4 regions of the Paenibacillus sp. LX16 genome follow, and region 3 is predicted to be linked to each of the others. Evidence: predicted binding sites of a transcription regulator. Region 3 holds the regulator's gene; each other region holds the start of a gene.

What was found. Region 3 encodes Rex, which represses fermentation and respiration genes when NADH is low (regulators of the CRP and FNR family bind a similar motif). Its sites were predicted from a motif close to TTGTGAAATATTTCACAA; they were not measured.
Region 1: a site for Rex is predicted at 1,440-1,457, ahead of T3H97_RS04130 (DoxX family membrane protein). Genes of this name have one in related genera too.
Region 2: a site for Rex is predicted at 1,139-1,156, ahead of T3H97_RS22000 (cytochrome ubiquinol oxidase subunit I). Genes of this name have one in related genera too.
Region 4: a site for Rex is predicted at 1,299-1,316, ahead of nirB (nitrite reductase large subunit NirB). Genes of this name have one in related genera too.

The regions. Positions count from the first base shown of each region.
Region 1 covers NZ_CP141152.1:913,618-916,832, forward strand. Annotated here, with positions in the region: gene T3H97_RS04125 (dioxygenase family protein) at 1-713, shown strand, start outside; gene T3H97_RS04130 (DoxX family membrane protein) at 816-1,334, opposite strand; gene T3H97_RS04135 (DUF3048 domain-containing protein) at 1,584-2,678, shown strand; gene T3H97_RS04140 (DUF47 domain-containing protein) at 2,867-3,215, shown strand, end outside.
Region 2 covers NZ_CP141152.1:4,882,762-4,885,976, reverse strand. Annotated here, with positions in the region: gene T3H97_RS22005 (response regulator transcription factor) at 1-820, shown strand, start outside; gene T3H97_RS22000 (cytochrome ubiquinol oxidase subunit I) at 1,227-2,633, shown strand; gene cydB (cytochrome d ubiquinol oxidase subunit II) at 2,620-3,215, shown strand, end outside.
Region 3 covers NZ_CP141152.1:3,364,824-3,368,038, forward strand. Annotated here, with positions in the region: gene T3H97_RS14720 (cell wall elongation regulator TseB-like domain-containing protein) at 1-194, opposite strand, end outside; gene T3H97_RS14725 (amidohydrolase) at 232-1,533, opposite strand; gene T3H97_RS14730 (redox-sensing transcriptional repressor Rex) at 1,520-2,173, opposite strand; gene dinG (ATP-dependent DNA helicase DinG) at 2,218-3,215, opposite strand, start outside.
Region 4 covers NZ_CP141152.1:689,645-692,859, forward strand. Annotated here, with positions in the region: gene T3H97_RS03095 (spore germination protein) at 1-1,079, opposite strand, end outside; gene nirB (nitrite reductase large subunit NirB) at 1,423-3,215, shown strand, end outside.

The DNA.
Region 1 (3,215 bases), 2.5 Mb from region 3:
CAAAGCTGGGCGCGAGCCTGCCCCGACCCAAAGGAATTGTCATTTTTTCCGCACATTGGGATAGCCCCGATCAATGTATTGGCGCGGATGATCAGCATGCAGCGTTGCACGATTTCTATGGCTTTCCCGAAGAAATGTACTCAATCGATTACCCTGCACCAGGCGATCCAAAGCTGTATGAGGAGATAGAGCATCTGTTCAGTCAGCATAACTTGTTCCACCAGCCGGTTCGGAACCGAGGACTGGATCATGGAGCATGGGTGGTTTTGCGGCATATATATCCTGATGCGGACATACCGGTCGTACCCTTATCCATTGATTCTCGGCGCGCTCCCCAGGAGCAATACGAGATTGGACGGATGTTGGCGCCGTTGCGAGAACAAGGGATTTTGATTATCGGTAGCGGTGGATTGGTCCACAACTTGCGGACACTCAAGCAGACGAGTGAGCCAGCTGATTGGGCCGTTCAATATGATGACTGGATTGCACAGCAGCTTCAAGACTGGAATTTGCGTCACCTATTCCAATATGACAAGAAGGCTCCATATGCCAAACAGGCGGTACCTTCTTATGGAATAGAGCATTTTTCACCTTTGTTTTATGCGATGGGGGCTGCGGATCATGAGCGCTCCGCGCGTAAGCTTTTTCAATCGTATGTCCTTGGCTCGTTAAGTCTCAATTGTTGGGCTTTTGGTCAAGAAAGTGATACGTAAATGTAAAAAAAGAACTTCCGAATCCACATGGTGTGGGAATGGAAGTTCTTTTGTGTATTTTGCGTCTTCAATTAATTAGAAGGCACGTTCTTTTTAGCCAGTTTAAGCTATTTTTCGACTAGGGTCCGCTGGAAAGGTATCTTTATTTTTACCAAACAGTCCACGCAGGAGGGGCAGTACCCAACGGTCAAAGCCAATTCTTCCGGCATTTGCACCAGCAACTACAAGGAAGATTTCAAACAGCAGGTAGATTGCATTGGTACTTACTGTACCCGAGAACAGGAACGAGAAGTTCATAACCATGGCCATCAAAGCAGCCAGTGTAGTCAATGTACCGAGAAGCAGGCCAACCCCGACCAAGAACTCACCCAATGGGATCAGGACGTTGAACAAACCTACATTTGGCAGGGCAAAGGCTTCCAGGAACGATCCCCACCAGCCTTGTACAGCGGGATGGTCTCCACCTGTTTTAGCAATGGCCCCCGAGATAAATCCGCCTGCATCGAATCCACCTGTCAGCTTTTCAAGTCCGTGGGTCATCCATTCATACCCTAGATAAACCCGTACTACAGTCAGCAACCACATTGCGACTTTGTTTTCACGTAACCAGCTGTTAAACATTCAAACCACTCCTCTTTCTTAATCTATAATGTTGGTTGTATTTCATTTTGTTGGGGATGATCATCTTTGCTACACCTTTATTGTAGTAGGTTCAGTTACAGTTATTTGTGATAAAAATCACAAAGTCTAAATATTTTTTAAATTTTAATGTCTTCAGATAAGTATTCTATAGAGTGGTCATGCTTCAATCAAGACAAAAACAGGAAATAAAGCTTATAATGAGAAAAATAACTAAGTGGAGGGATGAACTTGTCCGGGCCCATTTCCCAACGAAATCATTGGTTTCGTGTGATGGCCTCAGCTCTGTTATGCATGACGCTGATGTCTTGTTCTGCTATGTCCAATACGGGTGAATCTGAATCCGTTCCCCAACTGACCAAGCAAGAAACAGAGAAGGAGGCACTTGAACCGCCGAAGGAGCAGTCTATTCCGGCATTTACAGCTCCGCTCACCGGTCTTCCGGTGGAGCAGCCAGTTTTGGAGCGACCGCTCGCTGTCATGATCAATAATGCTCCGGCTGCACGTCCACAGGCAGGACTTAGCCAAGCAGACATGGTATATGAAGTTCTTGCAGAAGGCGGGATTACACGTCTGGTCGCTTTTTTCCAAAGTCATGGCGGAGATGTAAAGATCGGACCGGTCCGTAGCATTCGGCCGTATTTGATTGAGCTGGGCGAAACCTATGGTGCGTTGCCGATACACGCAGGGGGAAGCACAGATGCCTATGCGATTTTACAGCAGCAGCGGAAGGAACATCTGGATGAGATTTCAAATGGAGGGGCTTACTTCTGGCGAAGCAAAGATCGTCGTCCTCCACATAATTTATACACAGACGTGAACAGAGTGCGCAAAGGAAGCGATAGTAAAGGGTATGCCAAGCAGACGGACGTTCCAGTATATTCTTACCTTAAATCCGGTGAAACCCCAGTTATGGTGGACGAGACAGCAGCATCTTTACAAATCCGGTTTTTGCTTAAAAGCTATCGGGTATCTTATACCTATGATCCAGCAAATCAACAATATAAGCGTTTTGTGAACGAAAAGTCACATGTGGATCAAAATAATAACCAACAGCTCTCAGCAGCCAATGTTATTGTAATGAGCGCTAGACATCGAACGCTGGATGATGTAGGCAGATTAAGTGTTGAGCTGGACGGTAGCGGAGAGGCCATGGTGTTTCAACAAGGACAGTTAATACAGGCTGAGTGGCAGCATACACCAGGCGATGCGATTCGTTTTATGAAAAATGGGGTTGAAATCCCGTTAACGCCAGGTACATCCTATATACATGTGGTACCTGCAGATACTTCACTAAAGGAACATGTAACCATAGAAGCAAATTAGAAAACGAAATACACCTTTTTAGGAAAAAATTGTCGGATAATGACCTTCCATGTCGGGCACTGTATACGTATGTCATGAAATTTGCTTTTACAAACATTACAAAAACATTGATGAGTGTGATAAGATAGCAAAGGTTGTCTATTGCAGTCGAAACAGGTTGCGGATATTTTCGTAAAGGGGTAATCGTTATGAGATTGAAGAAAAAGGATATATTCTTCGAGACGTTGGAAAATATGGCAGATACGATCGTGCAAGCAGCCGATTATTTTGCCCAACATACTTCAAATCTTCAAGATGTGACTTTGTTTACAAATGAAATGAAGAAGTATGAAAATAAGTGTGATGATTACACACACACGATTATTACTGAGCTGAACAAGACCTTCATTACGCCGTTGGAACGCGACGACATCATGGAACTGACAACAACCATGGATGATGTGTTGGACGGTCTTGAAGCGACGGCTTCCCGTTTTTATATGTACAACATTACGGAGCCGGACGAGTATATTGTGCAGTTCGCTGATATTCTGCGTC
Region 2 (3,215 bases), 1.5 Mb from region 3:
AGCCATTCTTAACGACATTCCCAGATCTTTTGAGCAGGCACTACGATTATTGGAGCGTACGTTTTTGTTCCGGGCAGAAAGAGTCATGCTTTCCGGAGACCTACACGAATTGGAGACAGTCGAGACTGAAAGGAGTGGGGCGTCTGATAGTGCCACAGATGATCCCATACGTTATGCAGAAAAGCTGTACTATGCGCTAGATATGGCTAATAGTGAAGCTGCAACCCGTGTCATTAAGGAAATGGAAGGCCAATTTCCACGGATTTATCGCACAGAATCTGCAATCAAGGCGGCGTTCGCCCAAACATTCACACTGGCGTTGAACAAGTATGCAGCCGCACAGGATCACAGCCGAACCGTGCTGGAGGAGCACTCCAGCTTTATAACCGATGTATATGCTTATTCCACGTTAGGCGAGCTGGTGGATCACTCGCTGGAGCATGTGTTGCAATGGATTGGCCAGACTGAATCTGGTGGCAAGGGCATCATCATGAAACAAATGATTGACTTTATACATAGTCATTATGATGAAAATTTGCGACTGGAGTTACTGGCAGATATGTTCAATTACAATAGTGGCTATTTGGGCAAACTGTTCAAAAGTCATACGGGAGAGGCCTTTAATGCCTACCTGGATAAGGTGAGGATTGAGCGAGCAAGGGAATTGCTTGCACAAGGAATTAAGGTACACCAGGTGGCGGAACGCGTGGGATATGCGAATGCAGATTATTTTCATAGTAAATTTAAAAAGTATGCTGGAATGTCACCTTCCTCTTACCGTAATCGGGTTCAAAAGAACGGAGGAACAGATGGCTGTTGATAGAATCCCTAGGTTTAACGCTATGAAGTCTCTCTTACAGATGTCGGAGGTACAACCTCCGAACGAAGAGAGGCTCTTTTTTATAGTGAAAAAATGGATAGATCAATCGAAAATGTCACATTTATTATGGAGTTTAGGGCGTTTTCATCAAATCGCCACCATTATGACACAGCTTTGACACGATGTTCACATTTTCGATTCTATTTCATTTAATTTTATTCTATATAATGGGGATAATCTGAAGCCGGATCATGATAACCATGGTGAAGGTAGTTGAGTGAGTCATTTTTCTAAAAAATGACCGCTGCATATGTAAGAATGTGAATACTATCACAAATGTAGAAGACTTCAGATTACAGACACTATAAAACATTGTTAAGAGAAGTGCAGGGGGAGGAGCAACATCATGGACGTATTGGACTTGGCACGGTTGCAGTTCGCAACCACAACGATTCTTCACTTTGTTTATGTGCCGATCTCCATTGGATTGTCGTTATTGGTGGCAATTATGGAGACTATGTATGTTATCAAGAAAAATGACTTGTACAAAAAAATGGCTCAATTCTGGGGAACGTTTCTGCTGATTAACTTTGCACTGGGCGTAGTCACCGGGATTTTGCAAGAATTCCAGTTCGGGATGAACTGGTCGGACTTTTCCCGTTTTGTCGGTGATGTATTCGGTACGCCGCTGGCGATTGAAGCGTTGCTTGCATTTTTCCTGGAATCGACCTTTATCGGATTATGGGTATTTGGTTGGGAAAGATTGTCCAAAACGGTCCATTTAATCTGTATGTGGTTGGTATCGATCGGTACGATGTTATCGGCATTGTGGATTCTAGCTGCTAATTCATTCATGCAGCGTCCAGTAGGATATGAGATTCAAAATGGACGTGCAGAAATGAAAGATTTTGCTGCTCTGCTAACGAACGAACAACTGCTATGGGAATTCCCACATACATTGTTTGCTGCTTTTGCAACGGGGGCATTTCTGATCGCGGGTATCAGTGCATGGAAGCTGATGCAAAAAAAGAATATGGACTTTTTTAAACCTTCTTTTAAATTGAGTATTATTGTTGCCTTAATCAGTGCCATTGCTATTCCTTTGTTTGGTCATGGACAGGCTCAATATTTGGTGAAAACACAACCGATGAAGATGGCTGCCAGTGAGGGCTTATGGGAGAACAGCGGTGACCCCGCTCCTTGGACAGTTATCGCATGGATTGATCCTGGAAAAAAGGAAAATACCTTTGAGATTAAAGTTCCTTTTGCTTTGAGTTTCCTATCCTATAGTAAATTTACCGGCTCTGTGCCTGGTATGAATGAGCTGCAAGCCCAATATGAAAAAACCTATGGTCCGGGTGATTATATCCCGCCAGTACGTACCACGTTCTGGAGCTTCCGCATTATGATTGCGGCGGGATGTGGCATGATTGCACTCGCTTTATATGGAGCTTACCTGACGTTCCGTAAAAAGTTGGAAGGTTCACATCGCTGGTTCTTCCGTCTTATGATATGGGGGATATCCCTTCCATTCATTGGGAATACTTCAGGTTGGGTCATGACTGAAATAGGTCGCCAACCGTGGACTGTATTTGGTCTGCTTCAAACGAAAGATTCTGTTTCGCCTACTGTTGTGGCTGGAGAAGTGCTGTTCTCGTTCATCTCATTTACCACATTGTATTTAATTTTAACAGGTGTGCTGGCGTTTCTGTTTTACCGTACGGCTCGCAAAGGTCCAGATATTGAGCCGCATCAACAAACGGTAATTCATGATCCTTTTGCTCAAGGGGGTGACACCATTGTCGCTAAATGATTTATGGTTCCTATTGATTGCTGTGCTGTTTACTGGCTTCTTTTTTCTGGAAGGCTTTGATTTTGGCGTAGGAATGGCCACAGGATTGGTGCCGCGTAATGACCAACAAAAACGTTTGATGATCAATACGATTGGTCCATTCTGGGATGCCAACGAAGTGTGGCTGATTACAGCAGCAGGTGCGATGTTTGCCGCTTTCCCACATTTTTATGCAACCATGTTCAGCGGATATTATCTGGTATTTGTCTTTATTTTGCTAGGTTTGATCTTGCGTGGAGTTTCTTTTGAGTTCCGCGGCAAGGCTGAAGGGAAATGGTGGACAGGAACGTGGGATGCCTGCATTCTGATTGGCAGCTTTCTACCGCCGATGCTGTTCGGTATGGCTTTTGCGGCTTTGGTGAAAGGTGTACCTATTCAGCAAAACATGGATTTGAAAGCTGGATTTTCAGATGTGTTCAATGCATACACCGTATGGATTGGACTGACAGTGGTCGGAATGTGCCTAATGCACGGGTTGACATTTATTTCCCTGCGGACGATTGGAGAAGTACGGGATCGCTCTCGTGTGATCGCATCCAAGTT
Region 3 (3,215 bases):
TATACCTGATCCCACACAGTCTTCCATGTTTGAGTCGTGCTAACCAGACCACCTGATTGCTTAGCCTTAATGATAGCGGCATTTTCCTCAGCCACCTGGTCTTGAGTAACATAGGAATAATACCAGAAAATGCTGACCAGGATCAGTATCACGGCCAAAATGGCGACCGCTATCCACTTTTTCTTATTTTTCAAACCCGTGCTTCCTCTCTAAGGGGATGTGACACCTGAATTAGCGCGACAGCAGCCCTTCAAAGGCGGCTTGTGCCTCATGTTTGATACGTTCCTCGTCCATAGTCAGGCATTCGCCGTTTTTCACAACCTGACGACCGTCTACCCATACGTGAGCCACGTCTTTGGCGCTTGCAGAGTATACCGCATGGGAAATAAGATCTGTACGCGGCAAGAAATGTGCCTGATTCAGATCCAGCGCGATAAAGTCAGCCTTGTTGCCTGCTGCCAACGCTCCTACTTCTTTTAAACCAATTGACTTTGCACCGTATTCTGTTGCCAGACGCAGCGCTTCACTCGCAGGAACTGCCGTAGGGTCACCAGATACACCCTTGTGAATAAGTGCTGCCAGACGCATTTCCTCGAACATATCCAGGTTATTATTACTGGCAGGACCATCCGTTCCGAGAGAAACGGTAACCCCTGCACGCAGCAATTCAGGCACTCTTGCCACACCACTTGCCAGCTTCAAGTTGCTACCTGGGTTGTGCGAAACCGCTACACCACGTTCAGCCAGTAAAGCTATTTCTTCGTCGTTCAAATGAACGCCATGGGCAACAAGCGAAGGACGGGAGAAAAATCCAAGCTTATCCAAATGTGCAACTGGACGCAAACCGTAGTCGCGTACGTTTTGCTCCACTTCGGCGATCGTCTCAGACATGTGCGTATGCAGCGGCAAATCCAGATCATGCGCAGCTTGTACGAATTTTTCAATAAACGCAGGTGGACAGGTGTATGGCGCATGCGGTGACATCATCGTTGTAATACGCCCGTCTGCTTTACCATGCCAGTTACGCGCAAAAGTCACGGCCTCAGCCAGCTTGATTCGCTGTTCTTCCTCCGAACATAGTCCAATTGCTCCACGCATCAGACTTGCACGAATACCTGACTCTTCAGCTACACGAGCCACCTCATCCATATGATCGTACATGTCCAGGAAGGTCGTTGTACCACCTTTCAGCATTTCCAGCACAGACAAGGACGTACCCCAGTACACGTCGGTAGATGTAAACTTGGCTTCCATAGGCCACATTTTTTCCTGAAGCCATACTTGAAGTGCCAAGTCATCTCCATGCCCACGCAGCAGAGACATCGCCGCATGACCATGAGTATTAATCAGACCAGGTAAAAACAAAAGCCCCTTACCATCGATCGCTTCCGTCTCTTCCTCACCGGCAGGCAAAGTCTCGCCAATGTAAGTAATGCGGCTATCCTCCACAATCATAAAACCATGGATTACCCCAACTTCTGGTCCATTTACGGCAAAAAAGCCGTTTTTAATCATCCATTTATTCACTGTCATATTGTGTTTCTTCCTTTCCGTCCTCCAAATAATAAGCGAGGCTAAGCAAATCAGTTGTAAAGTCTGTGGCATGAATCCGAATGTTGGCCGGTGCCTTGAGAGTAGTCGGTGCAAAGTTCAGGATCGCTCCAATTCCGCTCTCAATAAGCCTGTCAGCCACGTGCTGTGCTTCAAAATCAGGTACGGTAATAATCCCGATTCGAATGTTTTTTTCTTTCACAGTCGCTTCCAGTTCATCCATCGGTTGCACGACCAATGTATTGATCTTGGTCCCTACCTTATCCGGAAACGCATCAAATACCGCTACAATCTTCATATTGTCTTTTAAATAAGCGTTATAATTCGAAAGGGCTTGCCCCAGATTACCCGCTCCGACCAATACTACATTAATTTGCTGATCGATTTTCAGGATATGGCGTATTTTCTCAATTAGATAAGAAACATCATAACCTATACCCTTCCGACCAAAATCTCCAAAATAGGCGAGATCTTTACGGATTTGGGCCGGGTTCAAATCTAGCCTCTGCCCCAACTCTTGAGAAGAGACCGTAGCCACCTCCCGTTTGTGAAGTGCATTCAGATAACGTAAATATACGGGTAACCTCCGTACGACAGCCTCTGAAATTTTATCTGATTTCATACTTGCTCCCCCTAATTGTAACGAACATACTTAGTGTCCGTCCGTTATGCCTCGGTCTCCGGGGCGGATTGGAGCCATTCGGCGATGCGGGGCACCATTTGCTCCGATGGCATATGCTCCATTTTTGGTCCCGGTAACGAGTACAAAAAGTGCTTTCCGTAATAGGATTCGATCACACGCGTATCGTAAACGATAACGACCCCGTGGTCGCTCGCTGTACGAACCAACCGACCAAATCCCTGTTTGAAGCGAATGACCGCTTGTGGTACAGACAGCTTCATAAATGGATTCTTCTTCTGCTGCTGGAGCAGCTCGCTTTTTGCCTCCAGCAACGGGTGATTCGGCGGTTGAAACGGCAAGCGAACAATGGCCAGACAAGTCAGAGCCTTCCCCGGAATATCGACGCCTTCCCAGAAGCTGCTGGTTCCGAGTAATACAGAAGCTTTGGCTTCCTGAAAACGGCGGGTTAGCTTGCTGCGACTCCCACTGTCCATACCTTGTCCCAGCACAGTAATTTCGCTGGATGCTAAGACCTCTTTGAGCGGCTCATACACTTGCCGGAGCATCCGATAGGAAGTAAACAGAACGAGCATTCTCCCCCGCGTCGCCTGAGCAGTCGCTCCTAGAGAGCTAACGAGCATATCTACAAAGTGTGCATCTCCTACACTGCCCTTCACGCTTGGGAAATCCCGTGGAATGACCAGCAACACCTGATCCCTGTAATTAAAGGGTGACGGGAGCTGCGAAGTCATCAGCCGCTCTTGATCTGCGGCCTCCTGCAAGCCGAGCTGATCGATCATGTACTGAAACGACTTATCTACCGATAAGGTAGCAGACGTCAGAATAATGCTTCTTTTTTTGTCAAAAAACATTTCTTTCAACTGGCGGCTCACATCGACGGGCACCGCATAAAATTGTAATGATTTACTGCGGAATTGCCCACTCGCTTCGAGCCAGTATACGGTTGTTTCATCATCGAGTCGCATAAAAAAGCGCAAATTTTCTCGAATCCCCGCCAGATCCTTGAGCAGACCCGTGATAT
Region 4 (3,215 bases), 2.7 Mb from region 3:
AAAAGTGAACCTGGAATCCAGCGCTCATAATAGTCTTCGGGAGATTGAAGCAGCATACTGAAGGTCACCGGGACAATAAGTGCAAAGGGAGTCCCGTCCAGCAAAATGGCTATTCTTCCTTCCAACAATGCATTAATGACACGGTCGGGTCGCTCTGTGTTGTGAACCTGCTGGAACGGACTTAAATAATTGTCTTCAATGAGTTGCTCCACATAACCGGATTCAGCCAAAAAATCCATGTCTATCTTTGAAATTCTGCGGTTTACTTCTTCGAGGAGATCTGGATTCACAATATCCTTTATATACGCGACAATCAGATCTTTTTTGATTCGGCTTCCCACTTGGAATTTCTTCATCTCCAAACTTTTGTTTAAGCCCTGGCGTCGAAGCATCGAAGTATTTTCACTTAATACCTCCGTAAAACCGATTCGGGGCCCCCGAAGCAATGCTTCAGAGGTTGGTTCATTGACGGAGCGAATGGCGCCATTGGGCGAGCCCACCAGCAGTGCTCCCTTCATTCCTTCAATTAATAAGGCAGTATGGCCTAAAAGTATAGACTCCTGCAGGTCCTCCATATCAGCAACTTCACTAATTTGCGTAAGTGGCATCAAGTTTTCTTTTATAAAGGTGTTACTTATACTTTCCTGCTGTTCCTGTGGGCGCTGTGGGTCCTGCTGGCCCTCGTACATCAAGACCTCCAATACCTGCTTGCTCATAAGCTTTTCATCCTGCATACCTTCTATGAAGACTAACACGGACCGAACATGATATTTCTTTACTACAAACTCACGAAAATGCACATCACTATTTTCGCCTATAGCCTCTCGGATCGACTTTAAATCGGAATCAAAATTCCCTGTAATTTTGGAGCTTGGTGCATGCTGCTGATCAGCGTGGCCTTCGTTTTGTTCGTCGGAAAGCGGACGATCAGAAGAATGTTTGGATTGTGCCCCCTTACTGCCAACAAACGAATAAATCGAGGTGTTTATATAATAAATCCCTAAAGGAATAATCAACGCGAGGCCTGCTTGAAAGAGCGTACTCCAGCTTGGAATATAAGAAATTATTTTAGACCACATGACGACCACCTCCAAACGATTCAATTCATTTCCCCTTCAGAAGCAACTTGTCCATAAAGTATTCCTTATAAAGGCTGTATTTACACATGAATTGGAAAGATTCGTTCGATGAATAGGGCAAGTGATGTATTTAATATTATGAAATTTGATTTCTTGCTCATACCGTTATCCCTTGAAACGGAATAGGGAAATCCCTAAACATTCTTAATTTTAACTACATTGTGATTCTAGTCACATATAGCTCTATCTGCTGTATTAGAATAGAAGCATAAGCAGTATTCATAGGAACGTAGGAGATGTCGTCGGATAGGAAGTATCGTCGAATGAATGGAGGAACCGGTATATGATAAACAGTAAACAGAAACTTGTGGTTATAGGGAACGGGATGGCTGGTATCAATACGGTCGAACAAATTTTAAAATTAACGGATAAGTATGAAATTACAGTCTTGGGAAATGAGCCGCATCCGAACTATAACAGGATCATGCTCTCTTATGTATTGGAAGGTAGTAAAACGATTGATGATATCATACTGAACGATTTGCAATGGTACGCGGATCAAGGGATTACTTTATATACAGGAAAAATGGTGAAAAGCATCGACGGTGAGAACAAGAAGATTCACACCGAAGACGGACTGGAAATTGATTATGATGTGGCTTTGGTGGCTACTGGCTCACAATCGTTTATTCTGCCTATTCCGGGTAAAGAATTACCGGGTGTCATTGGTTTCCGAGATATCGCCGATTGCTCGACAATGCTTGAGGCGGCGAAGACCTTTAAAAAGGCAGCTGTAATTGGTGGAGGTCTGTTAGGGCTGGAAGCAGCTAAAGGCTTGGTCAACCTGGGTATGGATGTTACGGTCGTTCATTTAATGGAGGATTTGATGGAACGTCAGCTGGACCGGGAAGCCTCTGCGATGCTAAAAGCAGAACTAGAACGCCAGGGAATCAAGTTTGCTATGCAAATGCAAACTTTGGAGGTGTACGGTCAAGATCGGGTACAAGGATTGCGGTTTTCAAACGGAAGCGAGCTGGAAGCGGATTTGGTCGTTATGGCAGTTGGGATCAAGCCTAATATTCAGGTAGCTGTGCAAAGTGGTATGGAAACGAACCGTGGTATTGTAGTCGATGATTTGATGAGAACCTCTGTGCCGGATGTATATGCTGTAGGGGAATGTGTTGAACACCGCGGAATCTGTTATGGTCTGGTAGCTCCGCTGTTTGAGCAGGGAAGTGTCATTGCCAAACATTTGGCAGGCGCGGAAACTGAAGGTTATATGGGATCGGTGGTTTCCACCAAGCTCAAAATTTCAGGGGTGGATGTTTTCTCAGCTGGCGAATTCATAACCCAGCCTGAACATACGGTGATTGTTGCAAAGGATGAGTGGAAGCGCACCTACAAAAAAGTGCTGCTTCGTGAAAATAAGATTGTTGGAACTGTACTGTTTGGCGATGTGAGCGAATCTGCTAGTCTTCAAAAATATGTGCGTCAGCAAACATTGATGACAGATGAAATATATGGACAGCTCATGGGTACTGGATGCAGCAATCACGGGTCGAAAACATCATCCGCTGAAACGATGGCCGATGATGAAATTGTGTGTGGCTGTAACGGTGTAACTAAAAAGGCCATTGTTGATGCAATTAATGAAAATGGACTGACTACAGTCGATGAAATTAAAGCATGTACCGGAGCAACGCGCTCCTGTGGAGGATGTAAGCCGGTCGTGGAGCAGATTCTACAATATGTTCTTGGAGACAGCTTCAAGACGTCAGCCAAACAAGGAATATGTGGCTGCACAACATTGAGCCGGGACGAGATTGTGGAAGCGATCAAAACCAAAGGGCTGACAACAACACGTGAAGTTATGAATGTACTGGGTTGGCATAATGATGAAGGTTGCTCCAAATGCCGGCCGGCGCTGAATTACTATCTGGGAATGATTAACCCGGATACCTATGAAAATGAGGGGGATTCCCGTTTTGTAAATGAGCGATTGCACGCAAACATTCAAAAGGATGGAACGTTTACAGTTGTTCCTAGAATGTACGGCGGTGTAACGACCCCAGAAGATTTGAAGAAGATAGCAGATGTTTCTCTTAAATACAACGTTAAGGTCGTTAAAGTAACAGG